DNA from 2 places in the Rummeliibacillus sp. BSL5 genome. Region 1 is predicted to be linked to the other one. Evidence: predicted binding sites of a transcription regulator. Region 1 holds the regulator's gene; the other holds the start of a gene.

Region 1 (12,943 bases):
TTAAGCCCCTACAGACAAAGAAGACAATGATTATTTGTCACGGTGTCACGGAAAATAAGGTAAACTCAGTAAAGTATGTAAGACTTTTTGAAAGATTGGGCTTCAATACCTTTGTTTATGATCATCGGAGACACGGAGAATCAGGAGGAAAGACCACAAGTTATGGCTTTTATGAGAAATTCGATTTAGAAGCTGTGCTACATTATGTAAAGGAACAATTAGGGTACGATTCCATTATCGGCGTTCATGGTGAATCAATGGGTGCAGCTACCACCCTTTTATATGCCGGTATACTGGAAGATAGAGCGGATTTTTATATTGCTGATTGCCCGTACTCTGATTTCTATGAACAGCTTTTGTATTTAATGAAGAAAAAAACTCCATTAAAAAGTCCTTTAGCTATAAAACTTGCTGAGATTTTTTTACGTCTTCGAGATGGCTATTGGTTGAAAAATGTTGCTCCGAGAACAGCCATTCCTAATATTACAAAACCTGTCCTGTTCATTCATAGCCTTCCAGACGACTTTATTTTACCTGATATGACGATTGAGTTATATCAATTAAAAAAAGGGCCCAAAATGCTAAAGTTATTTGAACATGGGGCACATGCACAATCATTTAATGAAAATCCAGATGAGTATGAAAAAACTGTGCATACATTTATCGAAAAATATATTACAAATGAACAAGAAACATAAAAAACAGCACTCATTGGAGTGCTGTTTCTTATTTATTGTTTACTTTATTCATTTGGTTCATCATTTGTTTAATTTGTTTTTCTGATGGCTTTCTACCCATTTGAGTCATCATCATACGTAACATTTGTTCATTGATTGGTGGGTTTTCTTTCAGATATTTCATCATATATTGTCTTGCAATAAAGAATCCGCCAACTAAACCAATAATTAACGCTACAATAATTAATGTAATCGCTAGTCCAGTATTCAACTAATTTCCTCCTCTAAATTGTGCATACGAGAATATCTCTCCAAAGAGGATTATACAACAAAAATGTCATGGACACTACTATTTCTCTTATTTTTGGTGACTGAGTCTTTCTCCTGCTAGCAAAGAGGCACTGCTAACTTTCTGCCAGAACAGAAAATTTTGGAGGTTTTAACCAGCCACATTCCATTTCGCCCTTATTGAAGCCAATAAAACCAGAGCTAATTTTTGATAATGTTGCAAATAAATCTAACTCTAACATACGGGAGCCAATACAATAAACATTTAGATAGTATGGCTGAATTTCTATGTGAAGATCTCCTTTGAATTGATTACTTAAATAGATTTCATGGTTTTTAATATTAATAGCAGAAAAACTAGTATGTAAATGTTTTTCTATGCTAGTTTCAATATCATCAACAGGCAACGTCTCACATAAATAAGCTAATTCCTGTGATGGATAAAAATTGTTTTGGTTCGTTTTGACACCATTAATTAATTCGAATAAAAGACGTTCTCTACCATATATAAATGATTGATGTTTTGGTTTAATGTGAAAGATTGAGTAAACACGCATTTTTAAGCCGCCCCTTTCTTTCTACTAAGTATACCTTCAATCAAGTGAATATTTTGTCAATTTAAACTGTAAATACCCCACTTTCTTTGTCAAAAAACAAAAAGTAGAGGCATATTCCCTCTACTTTTTGGTATTTCTATTTATTTTGCCATTAAAGCTTTAACTTTCTCTACTACGTTGTTTACTGTAAAGCCATATTCTTCGATTACTGTTTCTCCAGGTGCACTAGCTCCGAATCGGTCAATAGCTAAAACATCACCTTCAAAACCAACATATTTATGCCAACCAAATGAAGAAGCCATTTCAATTGCTAAACGTTTTGTTACGTTTATAGGCAATACGCTTTCTTTATATGCTGCATCTTGTTCGTCAAAACGACCTAGATCTGGCATTGATACAACTGTAACATCGATTCCTTCGCCAGCTAATGCTTTTTTAGCAGCAACAGCTAACTGTACTTCAGAACCAGTTGCTAATAGCAATGCATCAGCCACTTCTTTGTCTGCCTTTTCAACAACATAAGCACCTTTTTCAACGCCTGTATAGATTGCATTCGCATCTACATCAAGCACTGGCAGGTTTTGTCGTGACAGCACTAAAGCAGTAGGTTTATTTTTAGATGATACTGCAAGTTTCCATGCGGCAGCAGATTCGTTAGCATCAGCCGGACGGATAACAGAGAGGTTCGGCATCGCACGCAATGCAGCTAAATGTTCAATTGGCTCATGTGTTGGACCGTCTTCACCAACAGCAATAGAATCATGTGTAAACACATATGTCACAGGAAGTCCCATAAGTGCAGATAAACGTACGGCAGGGCGCACATAGTCAGAGAAGACAAAGAATGTTCCACCAAACACGTGAAGACCGCCATGCAAAGCCATACCATTTAATGCAGCACCCATTGCGAACTCACGAACACCGAACCAAATATTACGTCCAGCTCGTTCAGTTGCAGAGAAATCTCCTGCATCCTTAATAGTAGTTTTATTAGAGCCAGCTAAGTCAGCACTTCCTCCAAAGAAAGAAGGCAATTTCTTAGCTAACGCATTAATCACATCACCTGATGATGAACGTGTAGCTACCGATTTGCCTGGCTCGAAAGCTTTGATTTCTGCGTCAAAGTCTTCAGGCAGCTCTCCATTAATTGCTTTTTCTAGCTGTGCAGAAAGTTCTGGGTATGCTTGTTTGTATGCTTGGAATTGTTCGTTCCATACAGATTCAGCTTCTTCCCCTTGAATTTTCGCTGCTTCTTTAAATGTTTCGTATACTTCCTCAGGAACGAAGAAATCTTCATTTTCCCATTGATAAGCTTGTTTTGTTAGTAGAACTTCATCAACGCCAAGCGGTGCACCGTGAGATGATGATTTACCTGATTTGTTAGGAGAACCAAAGCCAATAACTGTTTTAATCTCAATTAATGTAGGTTGTCCTTTATGAGTTTTTGCTTTTTCAATTGCTGAATTAATAGCTTCAATATCATTGCCATCGTCAACCAAGATATAATTCCAGCCATATGCTTTAAAACGTTCAGCTGTATTATCTGAGAATGATTTATTCAAATCACCATCTAATGAAATATCATTACTATCGTATAAGACAATTAGTTTATCTAATTGCAAATGGCCTGCAAGTGAAGCTGCTTCTGCAGATACACCTTCCATTAAATCTCCATCTCCGCAAAGCGCGAATGTATAGTGATCTACAATGGAATGTTCTGGTTTGTTGTATACTCCTGCTAAATGCGCTTCAGCCATCGCCATACCAACAGCCATAGCAATCCCTTGCCCCAGTGGACCAGTTGTCGCTTCTACTCCAGCAGTGTGCCCAAATTCAGGATGGCCAGGAGTTAATGAATTCCATTGACGGAAGTTTTTAATTTCATCCATCGGTAAGTCATAACCACCTAAATGAAGTAGGCTGTATAATAACATTGAACCATGTCCTGCTGACAATACAAATCTGTCACGGTTAAACCATTTTGGATTTTTTGGATTGTGTTGCATTTGTTTTGTCCATAGCGTGTAAGCCATTGGTGCTGCACCCATTGGTAAACCTGGATGACCAGAATTTGCTTTTTCGATTGCATCAATCGACAAAGTTCGAATTGTATTAATTGCAAGCTGATCTGCTTGTAGCGTCATGAATAGACATCCTTTCTGAAAGCAAAGTATTATTCTATTACAGTTTAGTCAACATTATGTCAGAAAACAATATTTTTTCGACATTTACTTTACCTTATTAATTCAAAGGATTATTTCGTTTTTGAATTTCCTTTACCTTATCCGGTGTTACTTCATCGCCATTTGGATCAAATACTCGGACATGCTCAATGGTGTCTCTCATGGAATTACGGAATGTATCCAGATATTCTTTTCGAAGTGCTGTTTGTTCTTTCGCTTCCTCAACACTTAGTCCTTCTGCTTTTGATTTTCTAGACAGGAAATTAATGCGATCAATCTTTTCTTTTGGCAACATTTATATACACCCTTTCATATTCTTCATATCTTAAAGAGTATGTAAAATATGTTTTAAGTGCAAGCGTTAAGCATTATTTGGATATCAAGCCAACCTGTATCATAAAGTAAACTTTTCGACAGTTTACAGTTAATTATTGTGCTCTTCGAATTCTTTATAGCGTCTATGTACTGTTGCTTTGCTAAGTTGGAAGCCCAATCCATTTAAAGTAGCAGTGATTTCTTCAAATGTTAGCCCTTTATTTCTCAATTGAATAATCTGTTCAATTGGAGCATCAATTCTTTCTCTACCTTCTGGATTGCCCCGATCCTTTAAGTTATTTTCAGGCCTATAGCCGTTTTGTACAGCCCTTTTCATCCCACGACGTATTTTGGCATTATGTAATTTCCTTTGATATTCCTCTACTAGTGCCAATATTTCAAGCAACATTGTATCCATTTCATTCAGCTGGATATTGCCTGAATTATTAAGAGTAAAAATAGTCACTTCCATTTTATTAAGTAGATGTAATACGGCCATGCGACCATTCCCACGTCCTAATCGCGTTTCATCCTGCACAAACAATGCTGTAATATGTTGTTCTTTAATATAATCCAGCAAATCCATGAGTCCCTCGCGTTCTACGTCATAGCCGCTATGCCGATCTTTAAATACACTCATAACATTATAACCTTTTGTTTTGGCAAACTCTTTTAGTTCACTTTCTTGCCGTTCTAGCGAAGAATCTTGGGATTCTTTTTCTGTACTTACACGGCAATATAATACTGCTTCTTTACCTCTATTCATTCATTTTCACTCGCCAACTCTATTCCTTTTTTATTCGTGTTAGTTTTTTTGTACGCAGGAATAGATAAAGTATGACCAGCTATAATGCGTCCGTCAATAATATTGTTTTTATCTTTCACTAAAGAAACCCACTCACTTTTGGATAAATCCCCTTTATAAAGTCCAGATAGCGACCATAAAGTATCTCCTTCTTGGACTTCTATGTTTGTGTAGCTAGTTGTATCCCGATTGATAACCATAAGAATAACCATAATGGCGAATATGAATGCAAATAAATAGGTGGTATTTCGATTTTTTTTAATCCAGTTCATAAGGATCTCCCCTTCATCGAATGTTTGTTCGTAGTTTATATAATTCAATATAATACGAACATGCGTTTTTGTCAAATAAATTTCGAACCTATGTTTGCATCCATTTAATAGACATGTTATACTTCATTTAACAATTAAAGAAAATTGCTGATAAGAGGGTGAGCAAATTGAAAAAGGTATCAAAAAGACAAGATGATATATTGGAATTTATAAAAGAAGAAGTACGCACTAAAGGATATCCGCCTTCTGTACGAGAAATAGGCGAAGCAGTAGGTTTAGCTTCCAGTTCAACTGTCCACGGCCATTTGAATAGATTGGAAAGCAAAGGGCTGATCCGCAGAGACCCGACAAAACCGCGCGCTATTGAAATCTTAGATCAAGGAAATGTTACCAAACAGGGTGTTATGCATGTTCCTTTAGTTGGGAAAGTAACTGCCGGGTTACCTATCACCGCTATCGAAAATATTGAAGAGTACTTCCCTATTCCTGACACTTACGGTGGATCAGATGACCATATTTTTATGCTTGAAATCATGGGTGAATCTATGATAGAGGCAGGAATTCTCGATGGAGACTACGTGATTGTCAAACAACAGGCAACTGCCAATAATGGAGATATCGTAGTAGCTATGACGGAGGAGAACGAAGCAACAGTAAAACGTTTTTATAAAGAAAAGGGACACTTCCGTTTACAACCAGAGAATTCCTCTATGGAGCCAATAATTGTTGAAAACGTTGCTGTTCTTGGTAAAGTTGTTGGTCTTTATCGTAACATATACTGATAATTAAAAAAACAATCGAGTCTATTATATTACCTGTAGACTGATTGTTTTTTTATAAACACAAAACAGATAGCGCGGGTGTTAAATTAGGATTATTTTGCGCCTACTTAAAGTGCTATTTTGCAGTATGAAAACATTGCGTGTTTCTTTTATTTCTCAACTAGCTTTTTAATCGCCAACATGGACTTACCCTGAATAATACCTGTATCTTCAAATTTAAATGAAGCGTATAATGTTTTAGCTTTGATATTACTTGTTTGATAAAAGAGAGCTATATATTCTGCTTCACCATATGGCCACGTTACGATTTCCTTCAACATTTTTTCAAATGCAAGTTTGCCATATCCTTCCCCTTGGTAACTCTTTCCAATCATAATATGCCAAATAAAATAGCTCTTCTTACCGTAAAAATCTTCCTTTTCAAACGATTCGTGATCCAACGTATCATAAATATACATCAAAAATCCAACCACCACTTCATCGGCATAAATGGCATAAGGTGTAGCAGGTATCCCTTCTGCATTCAACATATGAGCATCTGCAAAGCTTCTTAGGTTAGTAGTTTCTATAAAGTCTTTTTGGTTTTCTTCAACTTCAAGTGCTATTACTTTCTCTATGTTATCTCCAGTTATTTTTCGTAATTCAATCATTTTCTATTTTTTCTCCTCTCTTAATACAATCCACTACCTCCTTGCACAATCAAAACATAGTCACATATCATACGATTATTCTCATAATATGTTGTACAAAGTAATCACCAGTAATAAACTCTACTCATCCTGATTTTTCATTCTAGCGCCATACATAATTGTAATAAAACTTAAAAACTTCCATTAATCAATATAAGTAAATATATTACAGTGTATAATATAGGTAAATACAGGGTTATAAATTTTTAGATTTAACAGTCAGATGGTTTAACACATCATCCGTTGCGCAAAAATATCTCTCGACAATTGAGTGAAGCAAAAACACAACATTTCTGTTTTCCGAAGCGCTTAAGTATGAACGTGATCGCAAATAGCTCTGAAGGATATATACTTTTAGAAGTATTTCCATGTTCTGATACCGAGAGTAAGGATATTTCTGATAGTTTTAATGATACAAATGAATTTTTGCTTAATGTTAAAATCGCTAATAATTCATTAAAAGAGATTTTCTCGAAGCATACAAAGAATATAGAGATCGTCTTTAGCTATTAAAGATTGAAATGGGTGACTTGCTAATCCTGATAGAGTGTTATGGTATTTAGTTTTTTAGTTGTCTGTGACTAAATAGAAATAGACCTCAACATGTAAAAGATATTAGGATCCTACGACTTAAAATTGAGTTTATTGTTAGTATTATTTTATTTTGGTAATGCGTATTTTTTATTAAAAATTATTTGACTATCTGTTTTTGTTCTTCTAAAAACTGATTCCATCTATTTAAAAATAGTTCTTGATTTTTCTCTGTTACTTCAAAAGTCATCGAGAAATATCGAAAATCACGAGCTGGTATTGAAGGTATTTTAAAATCCCAAATAACATCATAAACTTTGGAACTATAGTCTATTTCTTTTAATTCTGAGTCGTATCGTTTCGGATGGTTATACTTTTTGGGGTTTTGATACAACCACAATAAAGCAATATAAAGATATTTGTTTTTACAGTCAATCATGAATTGTTTTTTTCCAATAACATTGAATCCATTATTTTCTCTGTTATTAAATCATTAATATACTTTTCAGCTAAGTCTTCTTCATTTTTAAAAAGTGAAGCAAGCTCAAATAACGTATTTGAAGTATTACCATTAATTGCTACCTCTGATACTGCTTTTTCAATAGCATAATTTAGAGAAATATATTGACTTTTTAATCCAAAATATAATTCATTCCAATTTAAAGAGGCATGATCTATAAAGAAAGCATACGGAATATTTAAATTTAACGAGTTCTCTGGCATATCTAAAATAAATTCTTCACTCTGATAATCTATCATATTAAAGATTCATCTCCTTTTCGACAGAATAAACTACCCTTAGGTATTTAACCAATAGCTTGTTGTACCTGGTATCGCATTTGATGCGTGATTTGTCCTTCTCTATTAATTGTATAATGAACTATACCTTCTTCTCTTTCAATGTTTTTCCTTCCTTTTATCAATTTACTTTTCTTTACACCTTTTGCTGTTTTATATTCTTTTCAAATTTTGTAAATCCTGTATGCATAATAGACAACTATCAATACATAAGAAAAGCGCTGGGACTTTGAATCCCAGCGCTTTTTATTTTAGTAAGTTTTCATGTATTGGTCACGTTCCCATTGGTGGACCTGTGTTCTGAAGAAATCAAATTCTATTTCTTTTGCTTCACGGAAATTAGCATAAATATGCTTTCCTAAAGCACCTTGAATGACTTGATCTTCAGCAAGTGCGTGCAATGCGTCGTCTAGGTTTGCCGGCAAATTGCCAATGCCTTCTTCTAGTCTTTCTTCTGCATTCATCACATAAATATTTCGATCAACTGCAGGTGGCGGTGTCAACTGTTGCTCAATACCATTTAATCCCGCTTCTAGAATAACAGCCATCGCTAAATAAGGATTTGCCGCTGGATCAACTGAACGTACTTCAATCCGAGTAGATAGACCGCGAGATGCCGGAATACGGATAAGCGGAGATCGATTTTGTGCTGACCAAGCAATATAACATGGAGCTTCATAACCTGGCACTAATCGTTTGTAAGAGTTCACTGTTGGATTTGTCACAGCTGTAAAGCCTTTGACATGTTTTAATACCCCAGCCATAAATTGATACGCTGTATCGCTCAATTGCAGGTCGCCCTTCGGATTAAAGAAAGTATTTTCTGACCCTTTAAATAAAGATACATTACAATGCATCCCAGATCCCGCCACACCAAACAATGGTTTAGGCATAAACGTTGCATGTAAACCGTGTTTACGAGCAATTGTTTTTACAACCAATTTGAATGTTTGGATGTTATCGCATGCTGTAATTGCATCTGCATATTTAAAATCAATTTCATGTTGGCCCGGTGCTACTTCGTGGTGTGATGCTTCTATTTCGAATCCCATTTCTTCCAACTCAAGCACAATATCACGACGGCAATTTTCTCCTAAGTCTGTTGGTGCTAAATCAAAGTAACCACCATGGTCATTTAGTTCAAGTGTCGGTTCGCCCTTTTCATCTAATTTAAATAAGAAAAACTCAGGCTCAGGTCCTAAATTAAAGCTGGTAAAGCCCATTTCTTTCATACGGTTTAATATGCGACGCAAGTTATTTCTTGGGTCTCCTGCAAACGGTGTACCATCTGCACTGTATACATCACAAATAAAGCGGCATACTGTACCTTTGCCGATTGTCCATGGGAATACAATAAATGTATCTAAATCAGGATATAAGTACATATCAGATTCTTCAATACGCACAAAACCTTCAATAGACGAGCCATCGAACATCATTTTATTATCCAACGCTTTTTCTAGCTGACTTACAGGTATTTCTACGTTCTTAATAGATCCTAATACATCTGTGAATTGTAAACGGATAAAATTCACTTCTTTTTCTACGACCAATCTACGAATATCATCTTTTGTAAACTTTCCCAATGAAATCTCTCCCTATATGTAGAATTTTTTAGGTGTTATGAAAAGAAACGAGATAAATCTCCATGTCGGATAGAGGTTTTTTGCATACTTTGCGCTTGACGCATTTCTTCTCGTAAAATCCTTCTTAAATCTTCATCAGTAATTTCTTTCTTCAATTGCTTGGTAACAAGCGGTTCATTTTTCATTTCAAATACTTTTTTTATTCCAGCCATATTGATGCCTTGTTCTAATAAATCCTTAATCTCTAATAAATCATCAACATCATTTAATGAAAACATCCGGCGATTCCCTTCAGTTCTTGCTGGAATAATAAGCTCATGTTCTTCGTAATAGCGAATTTGACGAGCGGTTAAATCAGTTAGTTGCATCACAATGCTAATTGGCAGCAAAGGCATAGTCTTTCTAATCTCTTTATTCAAATCCTTCACCTCACCTTTCACAAGTTAATTTTATAACATGTTAGTTTTACTGTCAACAACATGTTAGGTTTTCTAACATGTAAATTAAAACTTAATTAACCTGTTTTAAAATACGTATTCTTTCCATCTAGGAAATATAAAAAACACCTTTCCTCATAATAGGAAGGGTGTTTTTTCATCTCTTAATAGCTCTGTTTTTACCTTTTATTGTTTAGTGCTTTGAAGTTGTTGAGCTGCACTTAAAATCGCAAACTTTACGTGTTCATATGTCAAGCCACCTTGAACATAGGCAGTGTATGGAGGGCGAAGCGGACCATCCGCTGATAACTCAATACTGGCTCCTTGTACAAATGTACCTGCAGCCATGATCACATCATCGTCATACCCTGGCATAGGAGCAGGTTCAGGTGCAAAGTGTGCATTGACAGGGGAATTTTTTTGGATAGCCTGGCAAAATTGGATCATTTGCTCTGGCGTGTTAAATGAAACTGATTGAATTAAATCTGTCCTTTTTGCATCATAGCGCGGCGATGGAGACATCCCAATATCCTCAAGTACAGCAGCAGTAAATATAGCTCCTTTTAATGCTTGAGCCACTACATGAGGAGCTAAAAAGAATCCTTGATACATATCTAACAATGCGTTAAGAGATGGACCTGCCTCTGCTCCAATACCAGGTGAAGTCATGCGGTATGCGCATTGTTCGACATATTTCGCCTTACCTGCAATATAACCCCCCACTTTTGCTAAACCGCCGCCAGGGTTTTTAATTAAAGAGCCTGCCATAAGATCTGCACCCAGCTCAGTAGGTTCTACTGCATCCACAAATTCACCGTAGCAATTGTCTACAAAAATGATGGCGTCACTTTTAATCAACCGGATTTTTTGAATCATTTCAGCGATTTGATCGATCGTAAACGATGGTCTCGTTGCATAACCCTTAGAACGCTGAATAGCAATTACTTTCGTTTTATCAGATACTCTCTCTTCAACCTGATCCCAATCAATATATTGATCGTCCAATAAGTCAATATGCTGGTAACTAATATTGAAGTCTTTTAATGAGCCAGTGTCTTGATCTCCTCCATCCACAATAGACTGAAGTGTATCATATGGTTGTCCTGTAATATACATTAGTTCATCACCTGGTCTCAGCACTCCAAAAAGGCTAAGAGTGATGGCATGTGTACCCGAAATAATTTGAGGTCGAACAAGCGCCGCTTCCGCTCCGAATGTCTCAGCATAGATACGCTCTAGATTATCACGCCCTTCATCATCATATCCGTACCCTGTTGAAGGATGGAAATGATGTTCGCTGACATTATTATTACGAAAGGCAGAAAGTACTTTTTGTTGATTATAAAAAGCCATTTCATCCGCACGGTTAAAGTAGGGTTTAACCTTCTCTTCAATTTTCTTTGCTAGCATCAATGTTTCATGTGTTAATGGTGACTTGTAAGCCATTTTCTCTACTCCGTTCTCTCTAATAATCCCAATCATCATTATTATTGTTTAAATAGCAAAAGACGATGCACAAAGCTGTGATCGTCCTCTTTCCATATAAAAATTAAAATTCCAATTCGCCTTCCCAAGCACTCATGCCGCCTTCAAGATTTGTTACATCGTAACCAAGCCCTTCAAGGTAAGAGCATGCGCTGAAGCTGCGTCCGCCTGCATGGCAAACAAAGATATAAGGGGTTTCTTTATTTAACTCTTCCATACGCTCTGGAATTTGACCAAGCGGGATATGGATTGCTCCAGGAATAATACCATTAGCCACTTCCTCATTTTCTCGAACGTCTACAATATGTAAATCTTCGTTCGCATCTAATTTGTTTAATACTTCTTCAGGTGTGATTGTTTTCATAAATAATTCCTCCAATAATTTTTAAGTATAATATAGAAGGCCGTAAGAAAAAAGAGTTAACCACTGTTATAGCAGGTCAACTCTTTCATCTATGCCGTCTATCAAGTACTATTAGCTTTTAACCATCCAATTTGCAAATGAAAAGTTTAGGTGGGATTGCCGGTTAAACCCTTGATAAAAACGACACATAAACGCGGTAACCCTTATTACTCTTCTTCTTGTTGGAATGCGACAGGCTTAGATGGTGCAAATGTAGAAATAGCATGCTTATAAATCAAATGTTGCTTTCCTTCTGCTTCTAGCAAAACAGTGAAATTATCGTATGAACGGATTGTACCCTTTAATTGAAAACCATTTAGCAAAAATACTGTAACAAAAATCCCATTTTTTCTTAATTGATTTAAATATGCATCTTGTAAATTAACTGTTTTCAATCCTTTTCCCCCTCGTTCTCTTTTAAGTATTTATTCGCCAAATTGATGCCGAATCCTCTATTTACTTAAAATTTGGCTTAATATTTCCACTATACCCATTTCTGCGTTATACCATTCAATTTCCATCTTATTACGAAAATAAGTAAGCTGACGTTTTGCATAATGCCTAGAATTTCGTTTTAGCGTTACTATAGCTTCATCGAATGAGACTAACCCATCTAAATATGCGTAAATTTCTTTATAACCAATCGCTTTAATAGACTGGACATCGCGAATTCCCCTTTTATAGAGCCGTTCCACTTCTTCAAGCAACCCTTTATCGATCATTTGGTCTACTCGCTGATTGATTCGACTATATAGCTTTGCTCGATCCATATCTAAACCTATGATTCGATGTTGATAGATTGGAATGTTTCCACGATGCTGTTCTTCATTTGATTTTTTGATCGTGCTGTGTTCTGCCATTTCAAGAGCACGTATAACACGCCTTGTATTATTGGGATGTATAGTGCTGCCTGTTTCGGGATCAACTGACATCAGCTTTGCATGCATAGCTTCCGGTCCTTTTTCCTCTAACTCATCGTAGTAACGACGTCTAATTTCTTCATCAATTTTTTCGTCTGTAAAACGAAAATCATATAGCACAGATTGGATATAAAGACCTGTGCCTCCTACAATAATGGGGAATTTCCCTCTTTCTTTTATTTCATTAATTTTATGCCGTACTAATTGCTGGTATT
Region 2 (12,943 bases), 380 kb from region 1:
GACGCTAGCTGTAGGAAATGCAAATAGCGGAACACAAGAAAAAAATGGCCCCAAAATATATAACTTTTTAACCTCTTATAATAAGCTTTCGGGCGCTCAAAAAAATCTGTTAGACCATTTAATGAGTTCAGACGAGAAAAGTAAATTAAATGGTTATCTAACTCAAGCTGACACAATTAAAACAGCTGCCACATTGGAGAAAAAATACGCAAGTTTAAAGACATCCAGCAATACGTATGGTAAAGATGCTGTTGCTTTGTACTGGGAATACACAAATGCAACCGTAGCAGATAGCGAAGTTGCAGGGTTTATGCCGAACAGCTCTAAAATTGTGGAACTACAAAAAATCTACGAAAAGCAAATAGTAGCTGCAGCGACTTTTGCGAACCTTGTGGATTCCATTGATGAAGGTAGTGCATCAAAAGAAGAGTTACTAAAAAAAATACAGGATGCGGTAACTTCTTATAAAAATATAAGCAAACCGACAGCGAGCTCTACTCCGAACGTTTATCCTAAACTGGCGCCAATTGATGTTGTGGATAAAAAGATAATAGCTACATATAAAAAGTACGAAACCATACCAAGTATTGTTGAAGGAATATTAAATTTACCTGATTTTATTAAAGTTGTGCCAGGCTCATTAACTTCAGCCCAAATTGATAATTTAATCGACCAGCTTGCAAAATATAAAAAGCTTGGAGCAGATCAGAAAGAGATAGTTCAAGCAAACGCACAGGAAAAAAAGCCATATCTTTTAGAAGAAAAAAATGTGGCTAGTGCACAGACTATAGATAAAAGTTATGATTCAGTGCAAAAGAAAAAAACGAGTCCAACTTACTTAGCAGACCTGCAAAAGGTTTTTGATGCATATGATAATGCCATCATTGATGTTAGACGATTTATAAAGAATGCGCTTACCATTGCCGCAATTCCTACGTCTCCAGTTTACAAAGAAGCAAAGATAGCAGCTGATGACTTTGCTATAGACGTTAATAAATTATCGGCAAATAGCACTCTACAAGATGTAAAATCAGTTGTTGCAAAATATAATACTATGTCTAATGCAAAACCAAACCAAACAGCATTAGTAGATAAAATAGTTCTTAAGACATACAACCAATACGCAGGCATTCCACAAGTGGTAACAGCGTTTAATAAAATTCCAGATAAAACATTAAGTAATGGTTATTATGGCTATTCTACAAAGAATATTACTGACCTTTTATCCAATATTAAAACGTATAAAAAGCTAGGTACTCCTCAAAAAGCAATTGTAGACAATTCGACAACAACACACAAACCGACAATTGAGATGCTGGCAGGTGAAGAAGCCAATATTAAAGAGGCGCAAGGACTCGATAAAGCTTATGCTAAACTGAAAAAATCGAGCAAAAACTATCCGAAAGAAGCGAAAAAAGTTCACATCGATTATCTAGATGCATCACCTGATACGCTTAAATATTTGGTAAATGGCCTAAAAATGGAAGGATTAGATCAAGCCTATAAAAGCCAACAACAGCTTGCCTCAACCTTTGAAGAAATGGTTAACCAATTGAATCGTAAAAGTAATGCAACGCAAGATGTACTGCCAGTTGTCCGTTACTATTTAGCAAAGGTAGAACCTTATTCAAAAATAAGCAATCTTGTTGATAGCAAAATCTTAAAAAAATATAAGCAATATGAGCCAATTGCGGATATCATGCAAATGTTTGATTTGATAAAAATTACGAATGAAAACGATATTTCACCAACTAATATTGAATATATTCAACAAGCCATCAAAACGTATAAAAAGCTGGCAGCTGATCCGAAAAAAGTAATAGATGATGCAGATCGCTCTAAATATAAATTTTTGCAAGATGGAGATGAGATAGCTCAAGCTTCAACTATTGATAAAGCATTCGAAAAAATTAAACCTACTGACAGCAAGTATGAAGTAGACGTTTTGAAAGTCTATTACACTCTTTATGACCGTGCACCGTCACAGGTGAAAAAATATGTAGCAAACAAGAAGGCCTTGGAAGAAGTAGCAACGCGATATATTCCACAACTTGCGACAGCTAGGGAATTCGAACAAATGGTGAAAGACCTGTCGGAAGTTAGTAATAAAGGCTATACACCAGGCGTGCAAGATGTAAAAAAAGTCAAAGATTACTATGTGAATAACGTAAAATACAACAAGATTAATGCGCAGTATAATGTTCCTTTAGAAACGATTATAGATCCAACAATTATGGAACAATATCATAAATTCGAAGATATCCTGACAATTCAGGACATCGCCAAAAGCATGTATGTGCAATATGGACGGTTTGTCGAAGGAAAAGGATATGCTTCTGGTGATAAACTAAAAAATAAAAATGACGTAAATAGTATTGTAAAGGTTATTACTCTTTATAATCAATTAGATTCACCGCAAAGAGCTATTGTCAGCAAGGCGCCAAGGTATGCAAACGACCACTCGTATGAAGAATCACACAACATTCCGTATGATCCAAATCGAGTTTTTGAAGAAAATGAAATTATTCGTCCGTCTATCCCGTTGAATGATGTGGCGATTCAGAATTTCCTAGAAGCACAAAAAATCAATGCAGCGTATGAAGCGTTAAAGCCAACTAGCTCTAGCTATAGAGATGGTGCAATTGCTCTGTATTATAGATACATGAATGCGGGTCCAAACGTTCAGGCTTATGTAATCTACTCGAAAGAGATTGAGGATTTTGCTAATCGTTTTAATGCAGCAACTATTAAAGCCGAAATTGATACATTTATTCAAGCTTTGAACAAGTTGTCTAAGAACAGTTTGTACGAGGATGTCAATTCTGTTGTGAAACAATACAATGCACTAAATGAAGTACAGCTTTCGCTTCTAGATAAGCCAACGCTAGCAAAATATAATAGCTATGCTCCTTTAGTAGATATGTATATAAATATTGATAAGATAAATAAAAATGGAAAGTACAGCAATAACGATATTCAATTAATGCTTTCCACAATTGCCATTTATAAAAAATTATCGTTAGATCCAAAAGCTATTGTTACAAAAACAACAAGCTTGAATAAGGAATTTTTAACCGAAGAAACAGCTATCAAACAAGCGCAAAAACTCGATAAGAGCTATCAATCACTTGATCCAAACAGTAAAAAGTACGGTACTGATTTGAAAAAACTTATCCAAGATTATGGCAAATTGTCGACTACGGCTAAAAAATATGTTGTAACGGATTTTGATAGTATACAATCTGGGACAGAATACAAAACGCCAAAAGAAAAGGCAGATGCTTTTGAGAAGGCTGTCAATCGCTTGAATCCCAAAAGTCCATATGCTGATATATTAGAAGCAGTGAAATTGTATAATGGACTTGACAAAAAAGCATTAACTTATGTAGATAGCAAAGTACTGGCTATTTACAATAAATATGCTCCCATCGTTTCAATTGTGACAATACTAACAGATCCTGGCACTCCGTATGATAATCAGTATATTGATAATATTGCACAGGCCATAACACTATACAATAAGTTGGGGAAGGACCAAAAGGCAATAGCAGAAGAAGCGTTAACTGTACCTCAAAAGGCCTTGCTAAATGAAGGTGACAATATTAAAGCCGCTCAAGAGCTAGATAAAAAGATTGTGGCTATTACACCTGGAAAATCTGGTTACACAAAAGCAGTCATTGAAGCAGGCAAAACTTATGACGCTATGTCGGTCAATGCCCAAAATTATGTGAAGAATAAAAGCAAATTAAGAGAATATAGGACAGATAAAAATATCGAACCTTCTATTAAAAAGCTTGCAGACTTTGAAAAAGGCGTAGCCGAGGTAGAGGAACTTGCTGCTGATGAAACAAATAATAATTGTGGAACTGGGACATGTAGTAAAGACATTGTCGACAAAATGGTTATTCTTGAACGGCTTTACCAAGATCTAAATATACCAAAGCTAATCAAGGGTGAAGAAATCAAATTAAGCACGCTTATTGATCGCAAAGTACTTCAACGCTATCAATATTTCTATGCGGTTTATGATATTAAAAACCAATTGGATAATCTTTAATATAATGAAGGCCCGAGCCGTTATGGCGTTCGGGTCTTTTTTTGAAATCCAAAATATCAAAAATATATTATTTTGTTCTATATCTAAGTCCCAAGCAATATACTTTAGTGGAAATAAGACAAAATAGTGGCAGAACACAATAACAACATCAAAAAAAATTAATTAATTATGTGTTTTAAGAAGGGTTTTAACGGGCATTGTAGAATAATATTAGTATGGTTGATTAAAGGAGGAGTTTACATGCTAACATTTAACATTCGTGGTGAAAACATTGAGGTAACTCCAGCAATTCGAGAGTACGTTGAAACAAAGCTTCAAAAATTAGAACGCTATTTCAATGAAGATCTTAATGCGATTGCTCATGTAAATTTAAAGGTTTACAATGACAAGAGTACGAAAGTAGAAGTAACAATTCCTATGAAAAGTTTAACTTTACGTGCAGAAGAGGCTAATGATGATATGTATGCTGCAGTTGACTTGATTATTGGCAAGTTGGAACGTCAAATTCGCAAGCATAAAACAAAAGTCAATCGCAAATTCCGCGATCGTGAAGGAGTAGGCATTTACTTTGCAAATGTTCAGACTGAAAATTCCCCTGGAGCAGTAGCTGATCCGAATGATTCAGAGGAAGAACTATCAGTTGTCCGTACAAAACAACTTTCCTTGAAACCAATGGACGAAGAGGAAGCCATTCTACAAATGAACTTACTTGGCCATGATTTCTTTATTTACACAGATGCAGAGTCAGACGGAACAAATATCGTATACAAACGCAGAGATGGTAAATACGGACTGATTGAAACTAGTTAAGATAATAAATTCATAGTATTTGCGTTTTAGATAAGCCCAGCAGGAGCAACCTAATGTTTGCTCAGCTGGGCTTTTATGTGATATTCTTCCTTATCAATTTTCGAAATCCAACCTTTCCTTCTATGTATTTCTTTTAAAAGAAATTAAAGATTGATTTTTCAATTTATTTACTTTACTGTTAAGTTATCATTACTGTTATATGTTAAGTGAACGGCCACAGTAGATGATTTAATTCATCACACTGAATAGATTTGTAAATTTCAATTCTGTATATCTTTTTTCCTTGTATTATTTGTTTAGGAATAATAGATTTTTACTAATTGTTCATTTGCTTTAAACGTTCAGACAGTGTTAAAATGAAGGTTGAGACTATATAGGATGTGAAAATCAATGCCTAGCATATTAAATAAAATTTTTGATCCAAATAAAAAAGAATTAAAACACTTAGAAAAAGTTGCAAGTGCAGTCGATGCATTTGCTGAAGATATGGCTAAATTAACAGATGAAGAATTAAAAGCAAAAACGAATGAATTCTACGAACGTTTTTCTAACGGCGAAGATTTAGATAAAATTCGCCCTGAAGCTTTTGCAGTTGTTCGTGAGGCATCTAAACGCGTTTTAGGCATGTACCCTTACCCAGTTCAATTAATGGGGGGCGCAACGCTTCATGAAGGGAATATTGCTGAGATGAAGACAGGGGAAGGTAAAACGTTGACTTCCACTTTACCTGTTTACTTAAATGCCCTTACTCATAAAGGCGTGCATGTTGTTACAGTCAACGAGTACTTAGCAAGCCGTGATGCTGAAACGATGCGTCCATTATATGAATTTTTAGGTTTAACAGTTGGCTTGAACTTGAATAACATGTCAAAAGATGAAAAACGTGAAGCTTATGCATGTGATATCACGTATAGCACAAACAACGAGCTTGGCTTCGACTACTTGCGCGACAATATGGTTCTTTATAAAGAAGAACGTGTTCAACGTCCGTTGCATTATGCAGTAATCGATGAAGTGGACTCCATCTTAGTCGATGAAGCCCGCACACCTTTAATCATTTCTGGTCAAGCGAATAAATCAGCTGCCTTATACAAACAATCAAACGCGTTTGTACGCACATTGAAACAAGATGAAGACTACAATTATGATGTAGAAACTAAAGGCGTTACAATGACAGAACAAGGGATTGAAAAAGCAGAGAGAGCTTTCAATATTGATAACTTGTTTGATTTAACGCATGTTGGTCTAAACCATGCCATCAACCAATCGTTAAAAGCGCATGTTAGTATGCACTTGGATGTTGATTATGTGGTACAAGACGGTGAAATATTAATCGTTGACTCATTTACAGGACGTATTATGCAAGGCCGCCGTTATTCAGAAGGATTACACCAAGCCATTGAAGCAAAAGAAGGCGTAGAAATTCAAAACGAGTCTATGACCATGGCGACAATTACGTTCCAAAACTATTTCCGTATGTATGAAAAGTTATCTGGTATGACAGGTACAGCTAAAACGGAAGAAGAGGAATTCCGCAATATTTATAATATGAATGTTGTTGTGATTCCGACTAACAAACCAATTGCACGTGATGACCGTCCGGATTTAATCTATGCATCTATGCAAGGTAAATTTGAAGCGGTGGCAAATGAAATTGCAGACCGTCATCAAAAAGGGCAGCCAGTACTTGTTGGTACAGTTGCTATCGAAACATCAGAATTAATTTCGCATTTATTAGCAAAACGCAGCATTCCGCACAATGTCTTGAATGCGAAAAACCATGAGCGCGAAGCAGAGATTGTTGCAGAAGCAGGTCAAAAAGGCGCTGTAACCATTGCAACAAACATGGCTGGTCGTGGTACAGATATTAAACTTGGCGAAGGCGTACTAGATTTAGGCGGATTAGCCGTTATTGGTACAGAACGTCATGAATCACGCCGTATCGATAATCAGTTGCGAGGCCGTGCTGGACGTCAAGGTGACCCTGGTATCACACAATTCTATCTTTCTTTGGAAGATGAATTGATGAAACGTTTCGGCTCAGAAAGCATGAAAAACATGATGACAAGATTAGGGATGGACGATACACAGCCAATCCAATCGAAAATGGTATCCAAAGCCGTTGAATCTGCTCAGAAACGTGTAGAAGGTAATAACTTCGATGCGCGTAAACGCTTATTGCAATATGATGATGTCTTGCGTCAACAACGTGAAATCATTTATAAAGAGCGTTATGAGGTATTGGAAACAGAGAATATGCGTGGCTTAGTCGAATCAATGGTAGACGAAGTACTAGTTAGCGCAGTTCATTCATATACAACTGAAGAAAATCCAACTGAATGGAATCTAACAGGACTAGCAAGTTTTGTAGGTGCTAATTTGTTACCAGAAGGCATTGCCACTGTCGATTCATTCAAAGGGAAAACACAAGAAGAAATCATTGAATTCCTTCGCACTGAAGTGAAAAAAGAATATGACCGAAAAGAAGAAGAACTTACGCCAGACCGCATGCGCGAGTTTGAGAAAGTTATCTTGCTTCGTGCAATTGACTCTAAATGGATTGATCACATCGATGCAATGGACCAATTGCGCCAAGGTATTCATCTACGTGCTTACGCTCAAACAGATCCGCTTCGTGAATATCAATCAGAAGGCTTTGCGATGTTCGAAGCTATGGTAGAAGCTATCCGTTCTGACGTTGCTCAATATGCAATGAAAGCAGAAATCCGCAGTAATCTTGAACGTGAAGAAGTAGCGAAGGGTGAAGCGGTAAATCCGAAAACCGATGAAAAGACTTCTAAACGCAAGCCAGTCCGTAAACAGCAAGAAGTAGGTCGTAATGATTTATGCCCTTGTGGTAGCGGTAAGAAATATAAAAACTGCCACGGCGCTGTCTAAAGAGTAAAAATAGTGGGATCCTTTATCTCCCACTGATGAGCTCTTACTGCCCGTAATGTAGGATAAAGTGAATGATGTAATTGGCAAAAGGAGCTGTTCAAACTTTGAACAACTCCTTTATGTCTTTTCATAGCTATAGTTATAGAATCTTATCCCTTCTATAACTATACTTACAGTGAATAACATTCAGCCTTAGTTGTTGAAAAGTGACTAAGATGCGTGATAAGTTATTGAATATTTAATGTAATTGGAGGAACAAATTATGATGGAATTATCTGATGTTCGGAACGACCTTGATGGGACGTCCACAAAATTAGAAGACTTTAGGGGGTCTCTTTGACTTAGAAAACAAAGAGGCGCGGATTCAAGAATTGGATGAAATGATGCTTGAGCCATCTTTCTGGGATGATCAAAACAATGCGCAAAAAATTATCAGTGAATCCAGAGGGTTAAAAGAAATCGTCAACGAATTTCACGAATTAGTTGAAACGCAGGAAAACCTTGAAATGACACTGGATTTATTGAAAGAGGAACCAGATGAAGAATTGCAGCAAGAACTTTTTAAAGAGATGGATGAGTTTAAAAAACGCACCGAGGATTTCGAACTGCAATTGCTTTTAAGCGATCCTTACGATCAAAACAATGCCATTGTGGAACTTCACCCAGGCGCAGGCGGTACCGAATCCCAAGACTGGGGATCTATGCTTTTGCGTATGTATACGCGCTGGGCAGAAAAACATGATTTCAAAGTAGAAACATTAGACTACTTGCCAGGCGATGAAGCAGGGTTGAAATCTGTTACACTTGCGATTCGCGGACATAATGCATACGGTTACCTGAAAGCCGAAAAAGGCGTTCATCGCCTTGTACGTATTTCACCATTCGATTCCGCTGGACGCCGACATACTTCCTTTGTATCTGCAGATGTCATGCCGGAGTTTACCGATGAGATTGCTGTTGAAATCCGTACAGAAGATTTAAAAGTAGATACCTATCGTGCATCAGGCGCAGGTGGTCAGCATATCAATAAAACAGAATCCGCTGTCCGCATTACTCACTTGCCAACAGGTGTTGTGGTGGCATGCCAGGCTGAACGCTCACAAATTAAAAACCGTGAGAAAGCGATGAATATGCTGCAGGCGAAATTGTATCAGCTAAAAGTAGAAGAGCAGCAAGCTCAGCTAGATGATATCCGCGGTGAACAGAAGGAAATCGGCTGGAGTAGCCAAATCCGTTCATATGTATTCCATCCGTATTCAATGGTGAAAGACCATCGCACCAACACAGAAACCGGTAATGTCCAAGCGGTGATGGATGGCGATATTGACCAGTTTATTAATGCATATTTGCGCTCACAATTATAAAAACTGTAAGTTATGAATAAATAATACGCCCGAGTGGATAGACTTTTGCAAGGTCTCATCTGAACGGGCGTATTTTTTGCTAGTAGCGGTCTTGTCTCTTTCTATTTTGGGTATTGAGCCAAATCATACCAAACGTTTGTTCTTAATTTTACTTGCTAAATGAGTAACTCGAATATAAAATAAAATAAGAACGTTTGTTTTCTATGGAGGTTGTTGGCGATGTTGAATTTATCGAATGAAGCAATTCATAGGTTAGAGCAGGCCATTTACTTGCCAATGGTGCTGCAAATTCTAAAGCGTGATAGCAAAGAATTTGAGCAAGGGCATTTTAAATTAAAACAACCATATATAAGGCTACTTGAACAGACAACCAAGCGAGTCCACAAAGAACTGGCTGAGACGAAACGTTATTTGGCTATGCATCAGCTGCAAGTATTCCGCGGGGAGCGAGATGATCTATTCTCCGAATACATTTTTATCAATAAAAGAGCCCAAGATTGCCGCCGATACTCGAATATTCGGCTGCGCAATCATGTGGAAGAACTGTTAACTCACTATTTATCTAAGTCATAAGAAACAAGCCGCGCTCTATAATTGAACGATTGTCTATTTTTTGATGCCTATTGATCACCTCGTCCATATGACGGAAATAAAGGATGGATGCATAATATTGCTGCCTTGAAAGTGTTGTAAAACTTAATTGTTCCTCTATATAAACTCCTTTTTTGAAATATAAGCCCATTTCTTGTTTATTCATCATAGTATGTCCTCTAAAATTTTGCCACAAAATCCATGCGTTATGCTTTTTCTTAGGTGATGCAGTCGGAAAGAAAATATATGGCTGTAAAAGAGCCGTTAAGATGATAGGTAGTTTAATAATCGTGTCTGATTTAGCATGTTCGTTTACTTTGCTAAATACGTAATTTGAATATTCCAGTGATACGTCCAATGAAGTGCCGAGTGAAGTGCAAATATAATTAATCAATCGGGTCACGGTACACGAGACGATGTATTGACGATTGAGCTCAATAACAAGTGAATAATTTCGTTTGTCTAGCAAAATAGGTTTAAGCATGCAAATATCCGGTGTTAGATAAAATTCATGAATTTTTATAATTTCCATTTTTATTCCTCCTAGTATGTTGGTGGATTCAAAGACTAAATTTACGGGTATATAATGATCTCAACTACTCTATTTCTATAGATAGATGAGAAAGTAAAAAAGATTGCATATTCATGTTGTTTTTCCTATACTAACAAAAAGCATTTCAGGAAATAAAACAGAGAAAAATGACATATCATTGGTCGTTCTTCTCTTTTTGTTGGCAGAATGAATACTTTGCTTGGGCCATATGAGGGTAAAATTAAACTATTTTTGTTTTACTTTCTCAGTAAAAGCCCCCAAAGTCGAAAACTGTGACTGTTATCATTCAATTTAAAAATTAAAAACCGTTCAGATGGGGCGGTTTTTTTATTTAAACAATAAAACGTACGTTCGCTTATTTCTGGATACTTGTGCGTAGCTATGTTAAAATATGTCTATGAGTTTTAAGGAACGGGGAGGAACCAAATGAGTAAAGATTTCGAATTACATTCCGCATATCAACCGAGTGGCGACCAGCCTGCAGCGATTAAAGAACTGGTTGAAGGCGTTAGACAAAATAAACAGCATCAAACACTTCTTGGTGCAACAGGAACGGGGAAAACTTTTACGATTTCAAACGTTATCAAAGAAGTGAAAAAGCCGACGTTGATCATTGCGCATAATAAAACGCTCGCAGGTCAACTTTACAGCGAGTTTAAGGAGTTTTTTCCAAATAATGCTGTCGAGTATTTCGTCAGCTATTATGATTATTACCAACCGGAAGCGTATGTACCACAAACCGATACCTACATTGAAAAGGACGCCAGCATCAATGATGAAATCGATAAACTGAGGCACTCTGCCACCTCCTCTTTGTTTGAACGAGATGATGTAATTATTATTGCATCCGTTTCTTGTATCTATGGCTTGGGGAATCCGGAAGAATACCGTGAAATGGTTGTGTCCATTCGTACAGGGATGGAAATTGAACGCAACCAGCTGCTCCGCAAACTAGTAGATATCCAGTATGAACGAAATGATATAAATTTCACGCGTGGTACCTTTAGAGTGCGAGGAGATGTAGTCGAAATTTTCCCTGCATCTCGGGATGAACACTGTATCCGTATTGAATTTTTCGGGGATGAAGTTGACCGCATTAGAGAAGTAGATGCATTGACAGGCGAAGTGCTTGGAGATAGAGAACATATTGCTATTTTCCCAGCATCTCACTTCGTTACGCGTGAGGAGAAATTATTAAAAGCAATAGATAATATTGAAGTAGAACTGAAAGATCAATTAAAACATATGCGAGAAGAAGACAAGCTGCTGGAAGCACAGCGCTTAGAGCAACGAACGAATTACGACTTGGAAATGATGCGCGAAATGGGCTTCTGCTCTGGCATAGAAAACTATTCAAGGCATCTTACATTGCGCCCTGCTGGTGTTACACCTTACACATTGCTTGATTACTTCCCGGAAGACTTTCTACTTGTCATTGATGAAAGCCATGTTACATTGCCGCAAATCCGTGGTATGTATAATGGAGACCAAGCACGCAAAAACGTACTAGTAGAACACGGATTCCGCCTGCCGTCCGCGCTTGATAACAGGCCGCTGAAATTTGAGGAATTTGAGAAACATATTCATAACGCAATTTATGTTTCGGCAACGCCTGGTCCCTATGAATTGGAACATACACCTGAAATGGCTCAGCAAATTATTCGCCCGACTGGCTTGCTTGATCCAGAAATCGATGTACGCCCAATTGAAGGCCAAATCGATGACCTAATGGATGAAATTCAAAATAGAATTCAACGGAATGAACGTGTTCTGATTACGACGCTTACGAAAAAAATGTCGGAGGATTTAACCGATTATTTAAAAGAGATGGGCATCAAGGTACAGTATTTGCATTCGGAAATAAAAACGTTAGAGCGTATTGAGATTATTCGAGAGCTGCGTGTAGGAACATATGATGTACTAGTTGGTATTAACTTGCTTCGTGAAGGACTAGACATTCCGGAAGTTTCCCTTGTCGCTATTTTAGATGCAGATAAAGAAGGTTTCCTTCGTTCAGAACGTTCTTTAATCCAAACAATCGGTCGTGCTGCTCGAAACTCCAATGGGCATGTCATTATGTATGCTGATCGCATTACAGATTCAATGGCAAAAGCACTCGAGGAAACGGAACGTCGTCGTACAATTCAAATGGAATATAATGAAAAACATAATATTACACCTAAAACTATACAAAAAGAAATTCGTGATGTGATTCGCGCAACACAAGCTGCTGAGGAGCCGGAATCATATCTGACAAAGGCAACCAAAGGCAAAAAGCTTACAAAGGCGGAAAAAATCACATTGCTTGAATCTTTAGAGACAGAAATGAAGGATGCTGCAAAGGCGCTTGATTTTGAGCGGGCAGCAGAATTAAGAGACACTATTTTGGAATTGAAGTCGGAAGGATGACCAATTTGAAAAATCAAGAGATTGTAGTACAAGGCGCCAGAGCAAATAATTTAAAAGATATAGATGTGACCATTCCAAGAGACCAATTAGTCGTGATTACTGGTTTGTCGGGTTCAGGGAAATCCTCTCTCGCTTTTGACACGATTTATGCTGAAGGTCAAAGGCGTTATGTTGAGTCGCTGTCATCTTATGCACGGCAATTTTTAGGTCAGATGGACAAGCCGGATGTAGATGCGATAGAAGGCTTATCTCCTGCCATAT

What was found. Region 1 encodes LexA, which represses DNA repair genes until DNA is damaged. Its sites were predicted from a motif close to CGAACATATGTTCG; they were not measured.
Region 2: the regulator LexA is predicted to act here: its motif matches at 10,614-10,627, upstream of uvrB (excinuclease ABC subunit UvrB).

What each region holds. Positions count from the first base shown of each region.
Region 1 is NZ_JAVGCV010000001.1:1,159,966-1,172,908, forward strand. Features, by position in the region: gene RCJ93_RS05975 (alpha/beta hydrolase) at 1-698, shown strand, start outside; gene RCJ93_RS05980 (YneF family protein) at 727-948, opposite strand; gene sirA (sporulation inhibitor of replication protein SirA) at 1,082-1,522, opposite strand; gene tkt (transketolase) at 1,663-3,666, opposite strand; gene RCJ93_RS05995 (DUF896 domain-containing protein) at 3,764-4,000, opposite strand; gene RCJ93_RS06000 (YneB family resolvase-like protein) at 4,130-4,786, opposite strand; gene yneA (cell division suppressor protein YneA) at 4,783-5,097, opposite strand; gene lexA (transcriptional repressor LexA) at 5,265-5,879, shown strand; gene RCJ93_RS06015 (GNAT family N-acetyltransferase) at 6,029-6,529, opposite strand; gene RCJ93_RS06020 (hypothetical protein) at 7,260-7,538, opposite strand; gene RCJ93_RS06025 (DUF2247 family protein) at 7,535-7,858, opposite strand; gene glnA (type I glutamate--ammonia ligase) at 8,149-9,483, opposite strand; gene RCJ93_RS06035 (MerR family transcriptional regulator) at 9,519-9,902, opposite strand; gene RCJ93_RS06040 (methionine gamma-lyase family protein) at 10,107-11,366, opposite strand; gene RCJ93_RS06045 (rhodanese-like domain-containing protein) at 11,470-11,769, opposite strand; gene hfq (RNA chaperone Hfq) at 11,976-12,203, opposite strand; gene miaA (tRNA (adenosine(37)-N6)-dimethylallyltransferase MiaA) at 12,261-12,943, opposite strand, start outside.
Region 2 is NZ_JAVGCV010000001.1:1,535,319-1,548,261, reverse strand. Features, by position in the region: gene RCJ93_RS07815 (hypothetical protein) at 1-4,057, shown strand, start outside; gene hpf (ribosome hibernation-promoting factor, HPF/YfiA family) at 4,298-4,867, shown strand; gene secA (preprotein translocase subunit SecA) at 5,258-7,765, shown strand; one part of gene prfB (peptide chain release factor 2) at 8,031-8,102, shown strand; one part of gene prfB (peptide chain release factor 2) at 8,104-9,129, shown strand; gene RCJ93_RS07795 (hypothetical protein) at 9,349-9,702, shown strand; gene RCJ93_RS07790 (competence protein ComK) at 9,692-10,252, opposite strand; gene uvrB (excinuclease ABC subunit UvrB) at 10,700-12,682, shown strand; gene uvrA (excinuclease ABC subunit UvrA) at 12,688-12,943, shown strand, end outside.